Linked DNA regions of Bdellovibrio bacteriovorus. The protein of the gene in region 1 interacts with the protein of each later gene in a pairwise test. Links are inferred from orthologs where the notes say so. Each region holds a gene or a part of one and is shown on either strand. Other genes may lie near its edges. The genes, in order: ndk and ung.

Region 1 (9,828 bases):
TTGAATTGGCCGAAGACCGTGGCTTTAACGATGATGAACGCTTAGCATGTCAAATTCATCCGATTTCCGGATTAGTGGTCAGAAGGGGAAAACTTTGAAGATTTTTGCAGCATTGTTGGTTCTATGTGTAGGTGTGTCTGCAGGCGCAGCAGAAGAAGTTGCCGGTAAAAACGAAAAAGATATCGGAGAGAAGATAACCGAAGGAGCACAAAAAGCTTCCAACGCAATGATTGATGCTTATCGCTCTTCGAGTGAAGCGGCTTATGATTCAAGAAAAAATAACGGTGCAACGGTGTTGTTATCGTATTCGGCTTTGGAATTAGTTTTACCTTCAAAGATGGGTGCAACGGTTGCTTGGCATAAGGATGCTGATACTTTGTATGAGCTTGATTATTCTTATTCTAGTGTTAGCGCGAGTGCTCATCACTTTGATCTTGCCAGTATGAAAGAAACGAGAATTTCTTTGCTAAAAAGAAACTTCGGCGGCGGCGCCTTTCACTGGTTCTGGGGTGTGAACTATAATGCTTTCCGTGCGACGATCAATGAGTCGTTCATGAACACGGCGATTAATGGAGCTTCGGATGTATTCAACGTGCAAACGTTGGGATTAACTCTTGGTGTGGGACATCGCTGGGTGTTTTATGATCGTTTTTCTTTTGGCATTGACTGGTTCAGCTGGGCGCAGCCGTTGGTAATCTTAAAAAAAGAAGCCCCGTTTGTGGATAACTCTACAAACCAAGAAAACAAAGACGATATTGATACGGCCCTTAAGATCGTGGGCTATTTTCCTCGATGGGCCGCTTTTAAAATATACTTGGGTTACAGCTTTTAAGGCTTCACGTAAAATGGATTCGTGTAAATCCAGGTGATCCATTTTTTAGCGTCAGGCAGCGGCAATAAAGGGCTTACGCGCACTTGAACACGGTAAGTTCCCGGTCCTGGCAGCGGAAAACTTGTTTCCGGTTCGTTAATACGGGCGACAGGTTCGCCGTCTTTGTAAATTACGATCTCAAAAAATGACGTGGGTTTTGTGGGCAGTGAAACTTTTAGGTTCATGCCTTTTTTGGGATTGAACTTAACTTCGTTCCCCATCAGATGAATTTTGCCCGCATCTTCTTCCATCACCGCCACAAAACCCTTGGGGTCGCCCAACATATCTAAGGAAACATAAAAGTTTCCATTCTTCATGGCGGTAAAAACTTTTTGGCGATCGCTGGTAAAGTTTCCGGTCAATTCAGATTTTAGCAATATATGATTGCTCATGAACTCGAACGAACGCTTATAGCTTGGAAAACGAATAAAATAGTTCGCCAGAGGAATTACTCGTGCTGAAGCTTCCGTGCCCCCATAGGCGACGATGCGGCGGTCTTTGCTAAGGCGGTCAAAAAGGGCCAACTCTTCAGCGGGTTCGGTGTATAAACGTAAAAAAGACAGGCGGGGGTTGAACGGATAAATTAAAAGGCTCCAGATCGTTGAAAGTTTGGACTCGCCCCAAGCGCGATTGATCAAACTTTTCATATTCAAAATTTCAAAACCATCGAGGCCTGAAGGAATATCACCGACCCACGAAAATCCGGCCTTATAAGGATGGGCCAGGATTGTGAGGGTGTCTTTGCTGGCCCCCGTTTTCTGTGACAACAGATCAGCAAGCTTTACCTGAGCTTCTCCTAGGTTGCTGCCAATGCTCTCTTGATTCAAAGAATAGTAAAGTAAGCGCGAATCTAAATAGCTGTATTTACCGGCGGAAAAAACCAAAAGATTCCCGTGATATGATTCCACCGAATAAGGCATATTGAAGATATTTAAATCAGTGAAGAATAGAAAATCTAAATTGGCAAGTTTAGCTGAAGTAATAACGAAGCTTGCCGGGGCTGAGCCGCTGCTAATATCCGTGTGCACATTCATCACCCCTTTGTAATCGTTTAGTAACGAGGAATGATCACGCGCGATTTGCGTAGGAATGACCGACACTTCGTATTGATTGATATAAAACCCATACATGAAGTAAGCGATTAATAAAAATGACAGAAGCGCAAAAAAACGAGTCATGGTTTTGTGAACTCCACAATCACATACTTATAATCCAGCTTCTTAACTTCGCGTGCTTGCCAGCCTTGTTCGGTCACCCAGTAAGGAGCCCCAGTCCATTCTTTTTTTAGTAAATAGAATTTAGAACCTGTGGGTATTGATTCCGGCAACGTATCAAAGAAATCAAAACGGCTGGTATCTTTCAATTTAAAAACCGGAATCTTGCTGAAATACCAAAGTGAAGATGAGATCTGATAACTGGCCCCATAAAGTGGTTGATATTCTTGGACCAAGGGCACAAATGATTGAAACTCGTAAGGCTCGCTGACCTTTTCATTGATATTACGAAACTGCGGGACCCATATACTTAATACGACAACTGAGATGGCTGTGCCCCAAAAAATCATATAGGATTTTGACCATTTCAATGTCTTTGGATGAAACAAAGCTAAGGTCAGTAAGCTTGGATAAGCAATCACCGGCCAATTAGCTTCAACCAATGCGCGAAAGGAGGTCAGTAAAAAGAAAAGCAGTGGTCCCCAAGTGAAATAAATGGACCAGCGAAAGTCATTCGTGGGTTTGGCTTTGATGATAGCCCAGAAAATCAAAGGGAACATGATCAGAATCTGTGCAAAGATATATGAAGTCGTCCAATCCAACTCATAAGCCTCGGATTCAAGCCCGTGTCGCAATTGAAATTCAAACGAAGCAAAGTCATTTTGATAATTCCACAATAATACAGGTGCACAGAAAATCAGACCTAAAATGCCGGTGTAAATAACGCCCTTCCAGTTCACATTGGACCAGCGTTTTTCGAAAGAAAGATAAGCCAGCAAACAAGGGATAAAAATAACGATGTGGTATTTGGCGCAGAATCCCAATCCTAAGGCGATACCTAAAAAGGCGTAATATTTTGTCTCACGAGTTTCCAAAGCTTTTACCGTAAGGATTAAAGACAAAGTCCAAAATACAACCACCGGAAGATCTGGAGTGACGATCAGCGATCCAAAACCTAAAAGCGGCGAGAAGAGAGCTAGATAAAGCCACAGTCGGATTTTCTCCCAAGGCAGACGATCTTTAAGAAAGTAATACCACATTAGGATCACCATATGACCCATGATCACGGCCGGCCAGCGCACGGCGTGCATGAAGGGTTCTAAGAAATGTCCAAGATATAAAATCCAAGCCACCATGGGCGGATGATCAAAGTAGCTTAATTGTAAACGGTGCGACCAAACCCAATAATAAGCTTCGTCTGCCCCTAGCGGCATAAGGGCCGCTAAGACAAGTTTAACCGCAAGACTGATATAAAAGATGCGCCAGAAAGAGTTTTTCACTCTTAGTAACTCAGCTTAATAGGCTTTCCGAGATCGCCCGGGATACCGATGTCTTTTCCGTTAAGGATAAGATTCACAGCACCTCCGTTAGAGAAATTGATTTTTAAACCACTGCGGCTTTTGAAAGTATGCACTTGCTCCGCCGAAAGTTTGATTTTCTGAGGCTTACCACTTGGCGAAGCGTATTCAATTTCCACTGTGTCTAAAGCTTCGACGATAAGCTCAACGGGCTTGGCTTCTTTTGGGGTTGGTGTTGTCGTAGGTGAAGGACTTGCCGTTGCTGAAGCCGCGGGGCTTGGAGACACGCTTGGGCTAACACTTGCTGTCGGTGACGGAGAGCTTGTCGGTGTCGCTGATGGAGTGGTCGTTGGCGTGGCACTTGGGCTTGGTGAAGGTTTAGGTGTTGAAGCCACTATCGTTGCAGACGGCGATGGTGATGGACTTGCCTGAGTCACCGGCGCCGGTGAAGCTTTTGTTGAAATTGGGGTCAGCGGGGCGGTTGCTTCTTCAGGTTTTGATTCCTCAGTAGCGCTCACCACGGCTTCTGTTGGTGGCTGAGTTTCATCAACAGGAGTTGCGCCCTCCATGGTCTGAGAAATTTCGTTAGTCGGAACTTCGGCTTCTTTGGAGTATTTGTCGATCATCTTTTTAGTAAAGATGATTAAGCCCACCAAAAAAACGACCAGGATGGTGATCAGAATTGTTCTGGTTGATTTAGGTTGGCCCAAAGATTTCAAATTTTCACGATCACTTGATGAAGATTTTTTTCGAAAGGGTGTGACGACCGATTCTGCATTAGCTTCATCGTGTGGTGTGGAACGCACTTGAGGTTTTAACGGAGTTTCCATCGGAGTTTCGGCCGCGATGTCTTCTTTTGATGGCGGTCGTTCGTTGTCGCTTGTGCGGATATAAGGTTTTGGTCGTGTCGACCCCATTTCTTGATAGAAAATCTCTAAAACTTGATTGGGATCTAAGTGCAAATAGTTCGAATAGCTTTGGACGAACCCGCGCAAAAAAGTTTTTGCGGGCAATTGAGATTCATCGCCTTCCTCGATAGCTTTAAGAACTTTGCTGCTGATTTTTAATGAAAGACCGATTTCGTGAAGTGAGAGCCCTTTTTCTTCTCGGGCTTTTTTTAGAATTTCTCCGGTACGTTTCATTAGTGTCCCTTTCTAATCAGGCTCAGCATTCCCTTGGCCTTTTCACGATAGGTGCCGGAAGGATAGAACTTAATCAGTCCTTCAAAGCGTGCGATGGATTTTGATTTTTCGCCAAGACGGTAATACGCAAGGGCGCTGTAGTAGTGAGGTTCGTCATACTGACTTTTTTGGCAGAAGCCGATGGCTTTGTCTAAGGCCTCGGCAGCTTGAGAATAGTCGCCCACTTCAAAAAAAGTGCGACCGTAGTAAGTCGCCGCCGCGCAGTCATCTGGAACTTGCTTAAGAGCTTTAGAAAAAGCCACGCGTGCTGAAGTGTATTGTTTTTGATTAAACTTCACAAGCCCCAGATTCATGTAAGCTCTTTCTGGATTTGGATAAGTCAGATCATTTAAAACTTGCTGGACTTCTTTTTCGGCTAAATCAAATTTTGAAACTTCGATATAAACGCGGCTTAGATTATTACGCGCATCCGAATATTTCGGGTCCAAAGAGATTGCTTTAGCCAAGTGTTTTTCGGCTAAGTCATAACGTTCACGCATAAAATAAACCATGCCGAGATTGTTTTGAATGACAGGATTTGTTGGATCAAGCTCTTCGGCTTGCAAGATATTGCGAAGCGCTTGCGGATAGTCGCCGCTCTCCATTTGGGTAGAACCCATCCGCAGATAGAGTTCTGCTTTTTCTTTGTTTTTAGTCGCTGTGCTTGCACAGCCAATCAACGAAAGACACCCTAGGGCGATGATCCATTTCAACATGTTAAAAAGGTATCATTAGAGGCTTAAGAGTCAACCCTCAGCTCGGCGATAGTCTCAACGTGGTCGGTCTGCGGGAACATCTCAAAAGCTTGCACTCGGTCTAAATGGGCGCGCAGTCCCAACTTCTGTGTCCAGTCAAAAAACCATTGTAAATCTCGGGCCAAAGAGACCGGATGACAGCTGATGTAAATGATCTTACGAGGGCGTGCTGCGGCAAGCGCGCGCATAATGTATTCACTGGCTCCTGCTCGAGGAGGATCTAGCACCACCAAGTCGTTGGTACCGATAACGGCCCGACGCATATAAGATTCCACGTCTGAAAGAAAATATGTGAGTTTTTTGTCTCGTATTTGCGTGCGCGCTTTATCCACCAATTTGGGGTTGAGCTCAACACCGTAAATATGTGCAGATTTATACTTTTTTGCTAAGGGAAAGGTGAAGTTTCCGGACCCCGCATAAAGATCGAAGACTTTTGAGTATTCATGATCCCCCGCCCAAGAAAGTGCGGTCTGCAAAAGATCTTCATTCTGAAAGCGATTTACTTGAGAAAAACCGACGCCATCGTCTTCGTCAGTGATGAGTCCATAACGAATACTTTCATCATCCGCGATGTACATCTCGAGTTTCTTAAGATCATTAGCGCCTTTGCTTACGGCCCATTGGCGGACTTCAGGAAACTTTGTCGTCAAAGCATCTTCGGTGATTAGGCAATCTTGGATATCCAAAATTTCATGTGAATGTCGTTCAAAGAAACCAAAACGATTTCCCTTGGCCTTCGGTTGAATACGATTACGGTAGCGCAAAACTCGAGGACTTGGTTTTAAAGGAAGGTATTCAAATTCAACTTGCGGATTGAATTTTTTCAATGTTTCAAAAACCAACTGATGTTTCTGTCGACGTTGCTCGTCTTCGGTCAGATGTTGCCAATTGCAACCCCCGCAGCCTTGTAGGAAATAAGAACACGGAGGGGTGCGACGTGAAGGTCCAGGTTTTAACACCTCGACGATGCGAGCCTCAGCGAAATTCTTTTTAGCCAGCGTGATTTCGGCCAGGACTTCATCGTCGGGCGCAGCCAGCGGAACAAAGATCACCATGCCATCGTGACGGGCAATGCCGGAGCCACCTACAGCGAGCTTTTCTATTTTCAACTGAATCTTAGAACCAAGAAGGGGAGCTTGCGCTCCCCCCTTGAGATTATCTTTGGACATTGAATAATTCTGTGAACGATTAAACGTTGCAGATTTCGTGCTTTTCGAAGAACAAAGCTAATTCGCGAGCTGCAGACGCTGTGCTGTCTGAACCGTGAACTGCGTTTTCGCCTACGTTATCGCCGAATTTTGCGCGAACTGTACCAACAGCCGCTTTTTTAGGATCAGTAGCGCCCATGATTTCACGGTTCTTCGCAACTGCGTTTTCACCTTGAAGGCACATGATAGTTACCGGACCAGAAGTCATGAAAGAAACTAGCTCGCCGAAGAAAGGACGCTCTTTGTGTTCAGCGTAGAATTCTTCTGCTTTAGATTTAGAAAGAATAGTTACTTTTGCCGCTGCGATTTTCAAACCGTTTGCTTCAAACATGCTGATGATATCGCCGATAGCGTTTTTCTTCATTGCGTTTGGCTTAATGATTGAGAATGTTTGCTCGATAGCCATGGAATCTCCTTAGTTATTTACACTCTGTTTCTGAAACTTTAAAGAACTTGGGAGTTTTAACGAATTGAGTGACACATGTCCACTGTTGAGCAGCGTTCCTTGGTCCACGTAGTTCGATCAACTCTGTTTTTATTGCGAGATCTCGCTCGACAGCAGCTTTCGTAAAGTCTTGAGAAGTGACTTCATACGCACCGGGCTCGTAAAGGCCTAGCGTTTGTTGAATGCTTTCATCTGTCATGATTAGGATTTCATCAATTTTACTGGCATGCGCCGTGGCGCCCAATAATAGGACAAAGATCAATAATTTCTTCATGTTAGATTCTCCCGAGGGACCCTTGATATGTCTGCCCCCTAAGAGAGTCAAACTAAAATGCCGTAAGGAGGGGCTTAAGCTGAAAGACCAGGTCGGTTTTTGGAAAAAAGTTAGGAAAACACCCGAAGAGAGGCAATGATTTGGACGCGTTCTTTAAACGAAACTTGATGGGTGGGGGCAGGGGAGCTGGACCAACAGCCGGTCCATCGACCCTATTTGCAAAGAGAAGGTTAAGGCTCGGAAAATGCGAGTACAAAATGTGTATTGCAACACAGTAATATTTGATCGCCTAAGTAATCGGTCAAGAAAGGTTAACAAGTGGACAAATTAAAAATCCGTTTAATCCACAAAAATGAGTTAAGGCCAGTTTATTGTTTATTATTTTAATTCTGGGTCAATTTCCTTACGTATCAGGCACAATAAACCGAGAAATAGGTCCGTAAATGTCAATATAACTTCACAAGGGTCGTTTATGAAAAATGTGAGCTTGCGAACCAAAATGATGGGACTTTGCCTTTTTGTTACCCTGTTAGGAATGGCTGGTGGGGTGGTTGGGTTTTTCACCCTTAATAAAGTTGCGTCCAATTATAGAGCCATCACCGCCGAGGATCTTCCACTTATCAAGATTCTTGGAGATCTCCACGGAGAGTTCCGGGAGCTTCGGATTCAAGTTCGAAGCGTAGCTTTTGAGGGAACGACGTCCGCTGATGTAAAAAAATATGTCGACCTGACTCTTCCGCAAATTGAAGCCATTGAAAAAAGCCTTGTTGAATATGAAAAGGTCGATCCCGAGGCCGTCCATCGCGCGACTTACATTGAACTTAAACAGGCGTGGATGGAATTTAAAAAATTCGGTGGCGAGCTGATTTCTAAAACAAACAATTACGAAAAAGAACGCGATCAGATTGTCTCTATGATCCGCGACGTGTGCCCGGTAAAGGCGGCCGCGGTGTACGAGGCTTTGCAAAAAGAGACGGACATAAATATAAGTCAGTCAACCGCCTCGGTATCGGCGGCGGTGGTTTCGGAAGACAATGGTAAGACTCTGATTGTCGTCTTTGGGGTGGCAGCCTTATTGGTGTCGATGGTGTTTGGCTATCTATTTGCGACATCTGTTTCCAAGACAATCGCGGGTGTGGCGTCTAATTTAACTAACGCAGGTTATAGCGTTGCTGACTCTGCCGATAAGCTAGGTCAATCCAGTGAAGAGCTTTCTCAGGCATCTTCTGAATCCGCCGCGTCGTTAGAAGAAACCGTTGCTTCGCTTGAGGAGCTGACTTCGATGGTGAAGCGTAATTCTGAAAATGCCAAAGAAGCCGCGGTTCTTTCAGATGTTTCAAAAGGGGCTGCGGAAAAAGGTGAAAAAGAAATTCATAACCTTATTCATTCAATGACGGGGATTTCTAAGTCTTCGCGAAAAATTGAAGAAATCATTAATGTTATAGACGACATTGCCTTTCAAACAAATCTATTGGCGCTGAATGCTTCGGTAGAAGCAGCTCGTGCGGGCGAACAAGGTAAAGGCTTTGCTGTCGTAGCAGAAGCGGTCCGCTCATTAGCTCAAAGAAGTGCCGCGGCCGCCAAAGATATTACGACGCTTATTAAAGAGTCTGTATCCCAAGTTGAGGCCGGCAGTAAAATTGCTGATCAAAGTGGTGAGGTGCTAAACAGCATCGTAGTTTCAGTAAAAAAAGTGGCGGACCTTAACTCAGAAATTGCGACGGCTTCTCAAGAGCAAGCTATCGGGATTCAACAAATCAGTGCGGCGATGAATCAATTGGATTCCTCGACGCAAACAAATGCGGCATCGGCGGAAGCCATTGCCTCAACGATTTCAGAGTTCAACAGTCTAGCTGCTACGACCCAACAATTGACCGGGCAGTTAAACAAAGTTGTTTATGGTGGGGAAATTCATCATCAAGGTCCGGACGCCACGTCAGCGACCAAAACCCCAGTTAAGTTGGCGGTGGCTTCTAGAGAAAGCCATGCGTCCCCTAAAAATGTGACGAAATTAAAGTCGCGCGCGGCGGAAGCCGAGTCTATCCTGCCTTTTGACGACGACGATAAGGGCAAGATTGGTACGGTAGAGGGATTTTAAGAAAAAAAAGCCCCGGTTTCCCGGGGCTTTTTACTTTTCAAATCCAATATTAAATTACTTCAACATAGATTTTAAAGTCGTGCCCATGTCAGCCGGGCTGCGTGCGATTTTGCAACCTGCCGCTTCAAGAGCTTTGAACTTCGCCTCTGCTGTTCCTTTGCCCCCGCTGATGATGGCACCAGCGTGACCCATGCGTTTTCCAGCAGGAGCCGCAGCACCCGCGATAAACGCAGCCACAGGTTTTTTGAAGTTCTTTTTGATCCATTCAGCAGCTTCTTCTTCAGCCGAGCCACCGATTTCACCAATCATGATAACGCCATCTGTGTCTGGATCTTCATTGAACAATTTTAAAACGTCGATGAAGTTTGTTCCATTTACGGGGTCACCACCGATACCAACGGCCGTTGATTGGCCTAGTCCCAATGCTGACAATTGACCAACAGCTTCGTAAGTCAATGTACCCGAACGTGAAAGAACTCCGATA
Region 2 (9,852 bases), 350 kb from region 1 along the record:
TTGCGCGCACATAGATGCGTTTCACCGTGGCTTCGTTTTCCACAGTAGCCACAACGATATCCCCATTGCCGGCGGTGTTTTGTTTTTGAATAAGAATGATATCTTCATCAAAAATACCGTCTTCAATCATCGAATCACCTTGGACTTTGAGGGCAAAAGATTTTGCAGGATTGCGCACCATTGAAGGTGGGACATCGACAAACTCATCATGTTTAAGTGCTTCAATAGGGAGACCCGCAGCCACTTTCCCAAGAAGGGGAAGGGACAGGATCTCATCACGTGCCTGGAGGAGCTGTGAGCTTTGAGATCCTGTCTTCGTCGAGACTAATTTAGATTGGCGCTCCTGAAATGCCGAAGCAGAATGAAGCACCTGGATCGCTCGCTTTTGGCCCAAAGGATTTTCGATATAACCTTTGGCGGTCAATTGCTTCAAATAATTCTGAACAGAATTAAACGATGCCAGACCAAAGTGATCTTTAATTTCTTGATATGACGGAGAAACTCCTGAACTTAAGATGTGCTCCTCGATAAACTCGAGAACAGATTTTTCTTTAGGTGTCAGTGGTGGGAGGGGCGTTTTCTTTGTCATAACTTACATATGAACTTACAGTGTAAATTATATGTAAGTCAAGACGCTTTTTTAAATATTTTAAAAGGTCCAGATGCGCAACAGCAAATCCGCGCACCAAAGGCCTATCCTAACGGATAAAGCCCTCAATGCATTGGTTTAAAGCATTCGCAGAATAAGCGGAAAGCTGCATGCCCGCGGAATTCACCACGAACAAATCATCAGAACTCGCGATACGCTCAATCGCACAACCCACAGGAAGTTTATTTGCTCCCAACTCCATGCGTACTAAGCACATACGACTGCGAGCAGAACAACGCACCTCTTGAAAATGCACTTGTGAGGGATTGAGTTTATTCATAGCTACTAAAAGCTGATCTTGCTCTTCAGAAGAGATAAATGCGTGAGCCGGGCCCATAAATGCGAATGAAGAAATGAGAGCTGCGATTAGAAATTTCATTGAAGCCTCCTTGTTTTGAACGTCGCTTCTTAAGCAAGTTCTACCGAGGCCCTAAGGATAAGTAAAAGGCATAGAAAGAATTCGAATATTCACAAAAAGAATAACTCCGATCTCGTTGCCGACATCGGAGTCACTAAAGTTCTCATTAAAATTGAAAGGCTTAGCGGTTATTCCGCTTTCAAGCAGGCCTGTTTTTCGTCCTGGCAACCGGGCGTATACTGCACCGCTACAGGTTTAGCCTCAGACGCGATCTGGCGAATGCTGGCAGGGGGGCTGTTTTGAGCATGACTCACCGGAGTCATTGAGCAGTTTTGATAAAACAGTATCACGATGGGATTAATAACCAACATCGCTACAAAACTAAAACCACCTCTATTTACCATCGTATCCTCCGACCTTGAGTCTTAAAAATCACATAGTGACTTTACGGACGAAGGGCGGTTGGACTTTAGTCGATTTGTAACGATTCTCACCTTGGCGCATAAAATTCCTATTTTCTCATCTTGAGAGAATTCGCGCGGGAGTAGATAATAGAAGTAAATGGGGTCTATGAAAACACTATTAAATGTCCTGATGGTTTTGTCAGTTGCTTCGATTGCAAAGGCCGACTTTGTGAATCTTCAGCAAGACTGCATGAACGATCTAAAAAAATTCCCGGGAGCTTGGGACGACAAGCTCTTAAAGCAGGCCTGTGAAAAAGTGTCTGTCGACAGCCTTTGTGTCAGCGGAGAAGGTCGACCTATTTATCACTACAACAAAACTTCTTCTTTGCCCGGTGCTAAGAAGGTTCTGGTATTCAGTTTGATTCACGGAGATGAAACTCCGGCGGGTACCGTGGGCCGTTATTGGATGGAGCGTTTAGAAGGCATTGATCCACGCAACTCTTGGCGTGTGATTCCTGTTTTAAATCCGGATGGCGTGAAATATAAAACGCGTACCAACGCAAACAAGATTGATATCAATCGCAACTTCCCCACAAAAGATTGGGCCAGTGGAGCGATTGAAAATTGGAAGCGCACGACGAAATCAAATCCGCGTCGTTATCCCGGGGATATGGCTGCGAGTGAGCCGGAAACAAAATGTGCGCTTCATCACCTAGAGGATTTCAAACCAGACTTTATCGTGTCCGTGCATACGCCCTTAAAGGTTTTGGACTTTGATGGTCCGAAAGTTTCGCCGCCACCAAAATTCGATTATCTTCCGTGGAAGTCTTTAGGGAATTATCCGGGAAGCCTAGGTCGTTACATGTGGTTAGAAAGAAGTACGCCGGTGTTGACGATGGAATTAAAAGAAAATCTTCCACCGAACTTAACACCTTTTGAGCAGTTGCAAGACATCATTGGTTCGCTAGTGAAATTAGAAACGAACAAACAAAATGCGAAGGGCGAAGTGCAATCTCCTGCTCCTATGTTGCCGGTAGCTGCGGAACATTAAGAGATATCTGTATAGTTTAAATAAAAAAAGAGGAAGGCCAAAAACCTTCCTCTTTTTATTTTTTAAAACCGAAACGAATTAGTCGCGGTTGTCGATGCAGCGATAGCCAAGAACACAAGTGTTGTTGTCCGTCGTGCGCACCCAGTATGGAGATTCCATGTACTGACCATATGGAGGGCAGCTTTGCACAAGTCCGTAAATAGGTACGATATCGCCAGAACCTGTTGTGACATAGATGCGGCCATCGGCATTGTAGTCGGCGCGCGCTTCTTCGCATGTCATGTTAACGCTTCCTGCATGGGCCGCAACAGAGAACAAACCGATCGCAAGAACAGACAATAGTTTCATGAGACTCTCCTTTTTGAGTTATTGTGTTTTATACTTTTTGTTGTGATCGGTATCGTTGATCACAGGTCATTGAACAGCAAGTCAGTTTTGAAATATTACGATGAAAAAATTGGTGCGCCAGGTAAAGTGTTTGATGCTGCGACGCCTGGGGTGTCAACACGCATCGTAAAATGCTTCGACTTCCGTTCATAGGTCCGAGTCAATGCGAGAAGTTTATTGTCAGATGTCGACGGCCGTCACATTCTAGATCCCAGTCGTTTTTATAAAGGAGAAATTTGATGAAACGTCTCGCACTTCTTTCGCTTGTCGGAATCGCCCTTGCAGCATGCAGTTCAAAACCGACTCAAGCACCCGCGCCCGCCCATGGTCCTTTTCCCTCAACTATTTCGGAAGCTTTAAATAGCCATTTCCGTACTGCGGGAAATGAAAAACGCGATCAATATCGCCATCCCGCTGAGACTTTGGAATTTTTTGGCTTAAAGCCCGACATGACGGTGGTGGAAATTTCTCCGGGCGCTGGTTGGTATGCAGAAATTTTAGCTCCCTACTTAAGTACTCAAGGCAAATACATCGCGGCCGCAGTTCCAGTGAGTGTTTATGCGGGCGGACAAAAATTCTTGGATTGGACAAAGTCTCATCCAGAACTTGAAAGCAAAATAACGGTTGTTGATTTCGCTCCGCCAAAAATGGTGAGTATCGGCGAAGATAATTCAGCGGACATGGTTCTTACTTTCCGCAACGTTCATAATTGGACCTCATCAGGAGGCGAAAAAGAGGCCTTCAAAGCTTTTTTCAAAGTTTTGAAACCAGGTGGCGTGCTGGGTGTGGTTGAACATCGTGCCGGCAAAAACCAAAAACAGGACAAGAAATACAAATCTGGCTACGTCCCTGAAAAAGAAGTCATCCGCATGGCGGAAAAAGCGGGCTTTAAACTGGTGGCTAAATCTGAAATCAACGCCAACCCTAAAGACACAAAAAACTATCCTAAGGGTGTTTGGACTTTGCCGCCCTCATACGCGGAAGGCGACAAAAACCGCGAGCGCTATGCTGAGATTGGCGAAAGCGATCGCATGACTTTAAAATTTATGAAGCCTTAATAGCTAAATATTTTTTTAAGTTCGTTATCTACTTCGGGCGTGATCTTAACTTTAAGCGCGCCCAAGTTTTCTTGCAGCTGCTCAATTGAAGTAGCACCTAAAATCACACTGGTTAAGCCCGGTTGAGCTTGCAACCATGCTAAGGCCAACTGTCCACGAGTACACTCTAAAGCATCAGCCCATTTTTTCATGTCACGGACGCGTTGAAGATTTTTTTCCGTGTACAGGTTGTCTTTTAACGAATCCATCTTTGCCAATCGACCGCCGTGAATGCCGTCGTCATATTTCCCGGTAAGCAAGCCCGAGGCCAACGGTGACCAAGTAACGACTCCAAGACCCTTATCGATGGTTTTTCCTTGAACGGCGGACTCAAATTTTTCCCGAGCGATCAGGCTGTATTGCGGTTGTTCGACTTGAGGCTTGTAGTAACCGCCCTTGTCACAGATATCTAGAGCTTCTTGAATTTGATCGGCGGTCCACTCACTGGTGCCCCAGTAAAGAATTTTTCCGTGATGAATCAGGTCATCCATAATGCGCACGGTTTCTTCAACCGGAGTTTCTGGATCATAGCGGTGGCAAAAATAGATATCTAAATAGTCAGTGCCAATGCGTTGCAGACTTTTATTTACGGATTCCAAGATGTGTTTACGTGAAAGACCTTTATCGTTGATGTCGTCACTCATCGGCCAAAATACTTTGGAAGAAATAACAAGCTCATGTCGCGGCAATTCACGTAAAGCCGCTCCCATGATTTTTTCCGATTCGCCCTTGGCGTAAACATCAGCGATATCAAAAAAATTGATACCGTGGTCATAAGCGACATTCAGAATACTTTTTACGGATGTGTAGTCTTTAACGCTGCCCCCAAAAGTGGTCCAGCCTCCCAATGAAAAACTAGAAAGCTTCAGGCCACTGCGGCCTGCATTTCGATAAGGCATATTTGGATTAAACATAAAAAAAGGGCTCCTTTTCGGAGCCCAGTATCTTAATGAAGGACGGGGGGTTGCAAGTAATGATTGATCTCAATCAATCTATCTTGGTTACTCACGACGGAATCTTGAATTGTGATCAGCTCTTTCAAAAGATTGTCTTTTGCCAGTTTGATCGCTTCAAAGATATCTTCATGCACGCCTTCCGCTTCAACCTTGGCGCCGGCCTCGGTCAAAACGATACCAATGCGGTACAGTTTGCGAAGTTCTTTGAGGTCAAAATCACGGCCTTCTGTTTCATACTGAATCGCTAATTTTTTAGGATCCCGAGCGACCACAGCCACGATTGTCTGCGGCGTCACAAAGGCTTCAAATTCAGCGATTTGCTGGTAAATGAAAGACTTAACCTCTGGGTTTTGTTCAATATCTTCAATGGTGGGATTTAGAAGAGTCGACATCGGCATCCTCCTTTTCCTCTTAATCTATTCTAACAATGGGTCCCTTTTTTGTCTGGTCAAGTTCAAGGAACCTTAAAAAATATTTTGAAATCGAATAGGTTTGCATTAGAATCCCGCACCAGGACTAATGTCATGTATCAGGGTGAGATGAAACAAAGTAAAAACGAGATAAAGTTAGATTCATCATGGAAAGCTCACTTGGCGGAAGAGTTTTCGACCGAGCGTATGACTCAATTGCGTTCTTTCTTAAAAGCGGAGTATGCAGCAGGGAAAACCATTTATCCCCGAGGCGATGAATACTTCGCCGCGATGAACTTAACGCCCTTTGATAAAGTGAAAGTTGTCATCGTGGGTCAAGATCCCTATCACGGACCAGGGCAAGCGCATGGACTTTGTTTTTCGGTGCGCGATGGGGTTCGCTTTCCACCTTCGCTGCAAAATATTTTTAAAGAACTGCACAGTGATGTGGGAGTTCCCATTCCGAAAAGTGGTTCACTGATGAAGTGGGCTGAGCAAGGGGTGCTTTTGTTGAATGCTGTTTTGACGGTGGAAGATGGCAAAGCCGCCGCCCATCAGAAAAAGGGCTGGGAAGAGTTCACTGATAAAATCATCCATGTTTTAAACGAAGAAAAAGAAAACTTGGTTTTTATTTTGTGGGGATCTTACGCGCAAAAAAAAGCCGCGTTTGTGGATCGTAAAAAACATTTGGTGATTGAAGGCGTGCATCCCTCACCGTTATCAGCGCATCGTGGTTTTTTTGGCGCGAAACCCTTTTCAAAAACGAATGCTTACTTAAAATCCAAAGGTATTGCTCCGATTAACTGGGATTTGACCGGGCACTAGCTGTCTCAAATCGAGACAATCGAAATGGACTTAAGATTGCATTATCTAAAGCACATGAAAGCAATTCATGCGCTCAAGTCTTATTTAGTGTTTTCCTCTGTCATATCTGTGGTCACCATGGTGTCAATCTCCGCCTCTGCATATGGAACGCATTGTCAGAATATCTTTCACGCCTCTCAGGGATTAATTAAAGATGCTGCCGACGTGGGTTTAACGGCACAGGTTGTGACCGCATTTCGCTTTGACAGCCGCCCTCCACAAGTTATTAAATCCGAAGGCTTTATCGGAAATAAAGAGAAATTCAGTGGTTCTATTTTAGCTCATTCAAAACCGAACTCGAGCGGGACTTCGAACTACGTCTCATTCACCTCGGACCCAAACAATCGCCAGATTTTTAACGGTGGTTTTATCCCCGTTCACGAGATGCGTAATCAGTTTCCCGGTGAAGCTTCCAGGCAGAGGTATCTAGAAAGATTCAATCCTGAATATCAAGCGAAGTTAGAGAAACGTAGAGACGAACTGAGAAAAGAAGAATCTGAAAATGAAGATGTTTTGGGATATGGTGTGGATGAAAAGAGCCTTCCACCTGAACAGGCAGCTTACGCGACAAAATTTAAGAGCGAGTATAAAATGGTGCTTATGACTTTAAGGAGCATCGAAGGAGGTCCTCGTGACCCCATCGTATTTGTGACCTATGAATATCGGGCTAAAGATGTCTTAGGAGTGAATACCGAAAAAATTGGAATCACTCAGGAAAAAGAAATTGTCACAGAACCGGTGCCGGCAAAAAATATTGATGCCGTACGGGAAGTCTATGTTATTTTTTGGGGCGATGCCATTGGAGATGTTGCAAATCTGCAAAAATGGAAAGAGAGCTTTTCTGTAGAAAGGATCTATCGCCACTTGGTGGGCGTTGATAAAGACAGAATGGAAATCGAGTTCGGCGATTGGAAGCCACTTTAGACCTTAAGACTTTGCATTAGCGAAGAAAAAGTTTCATCGCCAATAGTTAAATCTAATTGTCCTTGTTGGACTAAAAGGTTCCAGCGGTTGTTTTTTTCTAATCTGCCAGCCACTTGATCTAAAAACTTATTATCAAACGCAAAGATTTCTAATTCTGAAGCCCGGTGTACGTCATTGGTGCGAATTTCATTTAATAAAACTTCCGGATTTTTATATGTGTAGATGCGAACTGTTTTTGCGGTCTTTGAAGCCTTATGCAGCTTCCGGGCCGAAGGATTGCCGATCTCAATCCAAGTTTCAATTTCGCCGCGTAAATTCAGAATTCTTAATGCCGGGGCCTCCGGATCCCCTAAGCCCCCTGGTGAAAACTCGATGCCCTCGTGGTGGGAAAGGACATAGGCCAGAGCTCGGCTTAAAAGGTAAGGGGCGGCTTCTGAAGGGTGCAAAGCCGCACGGAAATCCAAGGTTTCATAAATATTGCGATCGATGTCTGAAAGATCGATTTGAAATCGGTAAAGCATGGGGCCACTTTAGTGAAGAAACCCCTGATTTGCACCAAGTAATATTTTTAGAAACTACAAAAATATTAAGGCTTTATGAAATTTTGGTGGGCGCCGGGCGCGGGTGAGCTTACAGTGGGTTTCCAGTCATTTTCTAAGGAATATTTATGAGTACGTTTGCTGATTTTGGTCTATTGCCCTCCCTATTAAAATCTTTGAAAGATCAAAAAATCACGAAACCCACGGAAGTCCAAAAAAACACCATTCCGATGATGATGTCCCAACAATCTGTGGTTGGTATTGCCGAAACGGGGAGCGGTAAAACTTTGGCTTATGCCTTACCCATTCTGCATGCGCTTAAAGAGATGGAAGAAAAAAGTGCGCCGGTGTCTTTTGAATCCATGCCCCGTGCCATCGTGATGGTGCCGACGCGAGAGTTGGGGGAGCAGGTGGCGAAAGTTTTTAAAACCCTGACTCATGATACTCGGTTGCGTGTACGTATGGCTTTGGGGGGGATGCAAATGGAGCAAGCTCGTCGCAACACCTCGGGCGAATTCGAAATTCTTTTGGCAACCCCGGGTCGCTTGACCCAAATGATGGATTTAGACTTCATCAATCTCACTGATGTGCGCTTTTTAGTCTTTGATGAAGCCGACCAAATGATGGATCACGGGTTTTTACCGGACACAAATAAGATCTATCATGATTGCCCGAAAGATGTTCAATTGGCGCTATTTTCGGCGACGATCTCTCCGTCCGTGCAAGAGCTGATTCACACTCTTTTTTCTAATGCAGAAATCTTTAAAAGTGCGGGCAGCGGGAAGGTGGTTAAAACTTTGATCACCCAAAACCGCATCGTAAAAGATGGCCTTCGCTGGCCGTTGTTAGAAAAAATTTTAAATGAGCCTAACAGCGGGCGGACAATTCTATTTACGAACACTCGCGAGCAATGTGATAAGCTTGCTAAGGAATTATCTGACAAAGGTCACCCGGTTGTGATCTATCGTGGCGAGATGGAAAAAAATGAACGTCGCACAAACTTAAAAAAATTCACGGATGGTTCAGTAAAGTTGATGGTGGCAACAGATCTTGCGGGTCGTGGACTAGATATCCCGAGTGTGGATCGCGTGATCAACTATCATTTGCCAAAACAGCTTGATAATTACTTGCATCGCGCGGGTCGTACTGCACGGGCCGGTCGCAGCGGCCTTGTCATCAACCTAGTTACGGAACGTGATGAGGCATTGATCGCGCAAGTTGAGAGACGAAAACTACCTGAGGTTCGGGACTCATCTAAATTCAACTCTCGTGTTCAGCCAAATAATCCTTCAAAAAAGGCAGCTCCTGCCGGAAAATCCAAAGGGAAGCCAACTGGAAAAACGGTCAGTAAGTTTGCTGAAAAACCAGCAGCTAAAGGCAAGTTTGCCGACAAAGCAAGTAAATCAAACAATAAACCGAAGGCTTCGAATTCCGGTAAAGGCCCAGAAAAGCGTGGGAAGCGTTTCTAAAGCATCTTTGATGGACTAAGGTCTAGAGCTCTAGACGTTTCCCTCAGTGTAGATAAGATAGAAGGATCAAAGGAGCTCTCATGAAGATGGTATTGTTTCTGATTTGCGCTTTGTTTTCATTTGTCGGCGTCAATCATGCGCAGGCAGGTCTTGCGGTTAAAAACCGCCAGGTGGCATCGCAAGGTAAATCGACGTTCACCGATACAATCAAAAAAATTCGCGATGACGATGAAGGCACGGTCATTCTCTTTAACGCCAATGCGGGTTCTTATTATTTACGACGAGACGTGGCAGACTTTGATGCCATGAAGAAAAAACTGAACGATGCTTTTAAGGCCAACAAGCCTGTCAGCGTCACATTTGATTCTACTCAACTCAATATTCTTGAAGTTAAATAACGGCACATAGTAAACTGGTCTCCTTCAACTTAAACGGAGATCAGTATGAAATTTATCATTCTTGCCGCTTTTGCCTTCACTTGTGGCTTGGCCTACGCAACGACTTCCCAAGAAGTCACCACTAAAACTAAAGAAGCAGCTGCCGCCGCCGCTGATTACACCAAAGAACAAAAAGAACAATTCCAAAAAGACATGGAAGCAAAGCTTGCGGATATCAAAAAAGAAATCAGTGAGCTGAGCGCCAAAGCCGCAAAGAAAACGGGCGAAACAAAAAATGAAATGCGCTCTCAGGTAAAAGCCCTTGAAACTCGCCAAGAAGTTTTGAAAAGAGATTTAGCAAAATTAA

What was found.
Region 2: the proteins of ndk (region 1) and ung interact in binary tests that used the Escherichia coli proteins (3 or more experiments, as listed by UniProt). The link is inferred for Bdellovibrio bacteriovorus from one-to-one orthologs.

What each region holds. Positions count from the first base shown.
Region 1 is NZ_LUKE01000001.1:1,270,093-1,279,920, reverse strand. Bases 5,221-8,189 are described here. They hold ndk (nucleoside-diphosphate kinase), read right to left. Parts: upstream 6,934-8,189; coding sequence 6,508-6,933; downstream 5,221-6,507. Other genes in these bases: AZI86_RS06175 (HAMP domain-containing methyl-accepting chemotaxis protein), read left to right, coding at 7,719-8,189; AZI86_RS06180 (hypothetical protein), read right to left, coding at 6,947-7,246; AZI86_RS06190 (class I SAM-dependent RNA methyltransferase), read right to left, coding at 5,304-6,488; AZI86_RS06195 (tetratricopeptide repeat protein), read right to left, coding at 5,221-5,280. In the rest of the region: AZI86_RS06220 (2Fe-2S iron-sulfur cluster-binding protein), read left to right, coding at 1-98; AZI86_RS06215 (hypothetical protein), read left to right, coding at 95-832; AZI86_RS06210 (hypothetical protein), read right to left, coding at 829-2,049; AZI86_RS06205 (glycosyltransferase family 39 protein), read right to left, coding at 2,046-3,365; AZI86_RS06200 (helix-turn-helix domain-containing protein), read right to left, coding at 3,368-4,525; more of AZI86_RS06195, read right to left, coding at 4,525-5,220; more of AZI86_RS06175, read left to right, coding at 8,190-9,344; sucD (succinate--CoA ligase subunit alpha), read right to left, coding at 9,399-9,828. UniProt on the Escherichia coli protein: Major role in the synthesis of nucleoside triphosphates other than ATP. The ATP gamma phosphate is transferred to the NDP beta phosphate via a ping-pong mechanism, using a phosphorylated active-site intermediate.
Region 2 is NZ_LUKE01000001.1:918,684-928,535, reverse strand. The notes cover bases 4,297-7,289. They hold ung (uracil-DNA glycosylase), read left to right. Parts: upstream 4,297-5,441; coding sequence 5,442-6,137; downstream 6,138-7,289. Other genes in these bases: AZI86_RS04390 (YaeQ family protein), read right to left, coding at 7,097-7,289; AZI86_RS04395 (hypothetical protein), read left to right, coding at 6,192-7,100; AZI86_RS04405 (hypothetical protein), read right to left, coding at 4,893-5,294; AZI86_RS04410 (aldo/keto reductase family protein), read right to left, coding at 4,297-4,860. Also shown: transcriptional repressor LexA, read right to left, coding at 1-589; AZI86_RS04435 (hypothetical protein), read right to left, coding at 699-1,028; AZI86_RS04430 (hypothetical protein), read right to left, coding at 1,196-1,411; AZI86_RS04425 (M14 family zinc carboxypeptidase), read left to right, coding at 1,578-2,462; AZI86_RS04420 (hypothetical protein), read right to left, coding at 2,541-2,810; AZI86_RS04415 (class I SAM-dependent methyltransferase), read left to right, coding at 3,089-3,907; more of AZI86_RS04410, read right to left, coding at 3,904-4,296; more of AZI86_RS04390, read right to left, coding at 7,290-7,621; AZI86_RS04385 (DEAD/DEAH box helicase), read left to right, coding at 7,768-9,108; AZI86_RS04380 (hypothetical protein), read left to right, coding at 9,189-9,506; AZI86_RS04375 (hypothetical protein), read left to right, coding at 9,552-9,852. UniProt on the Escherichia coli protein: Excises uracil residues from the DNA which can arise as a result of misincorporation of dUMP residues by DNA polymerase or due to deamination of cytosine.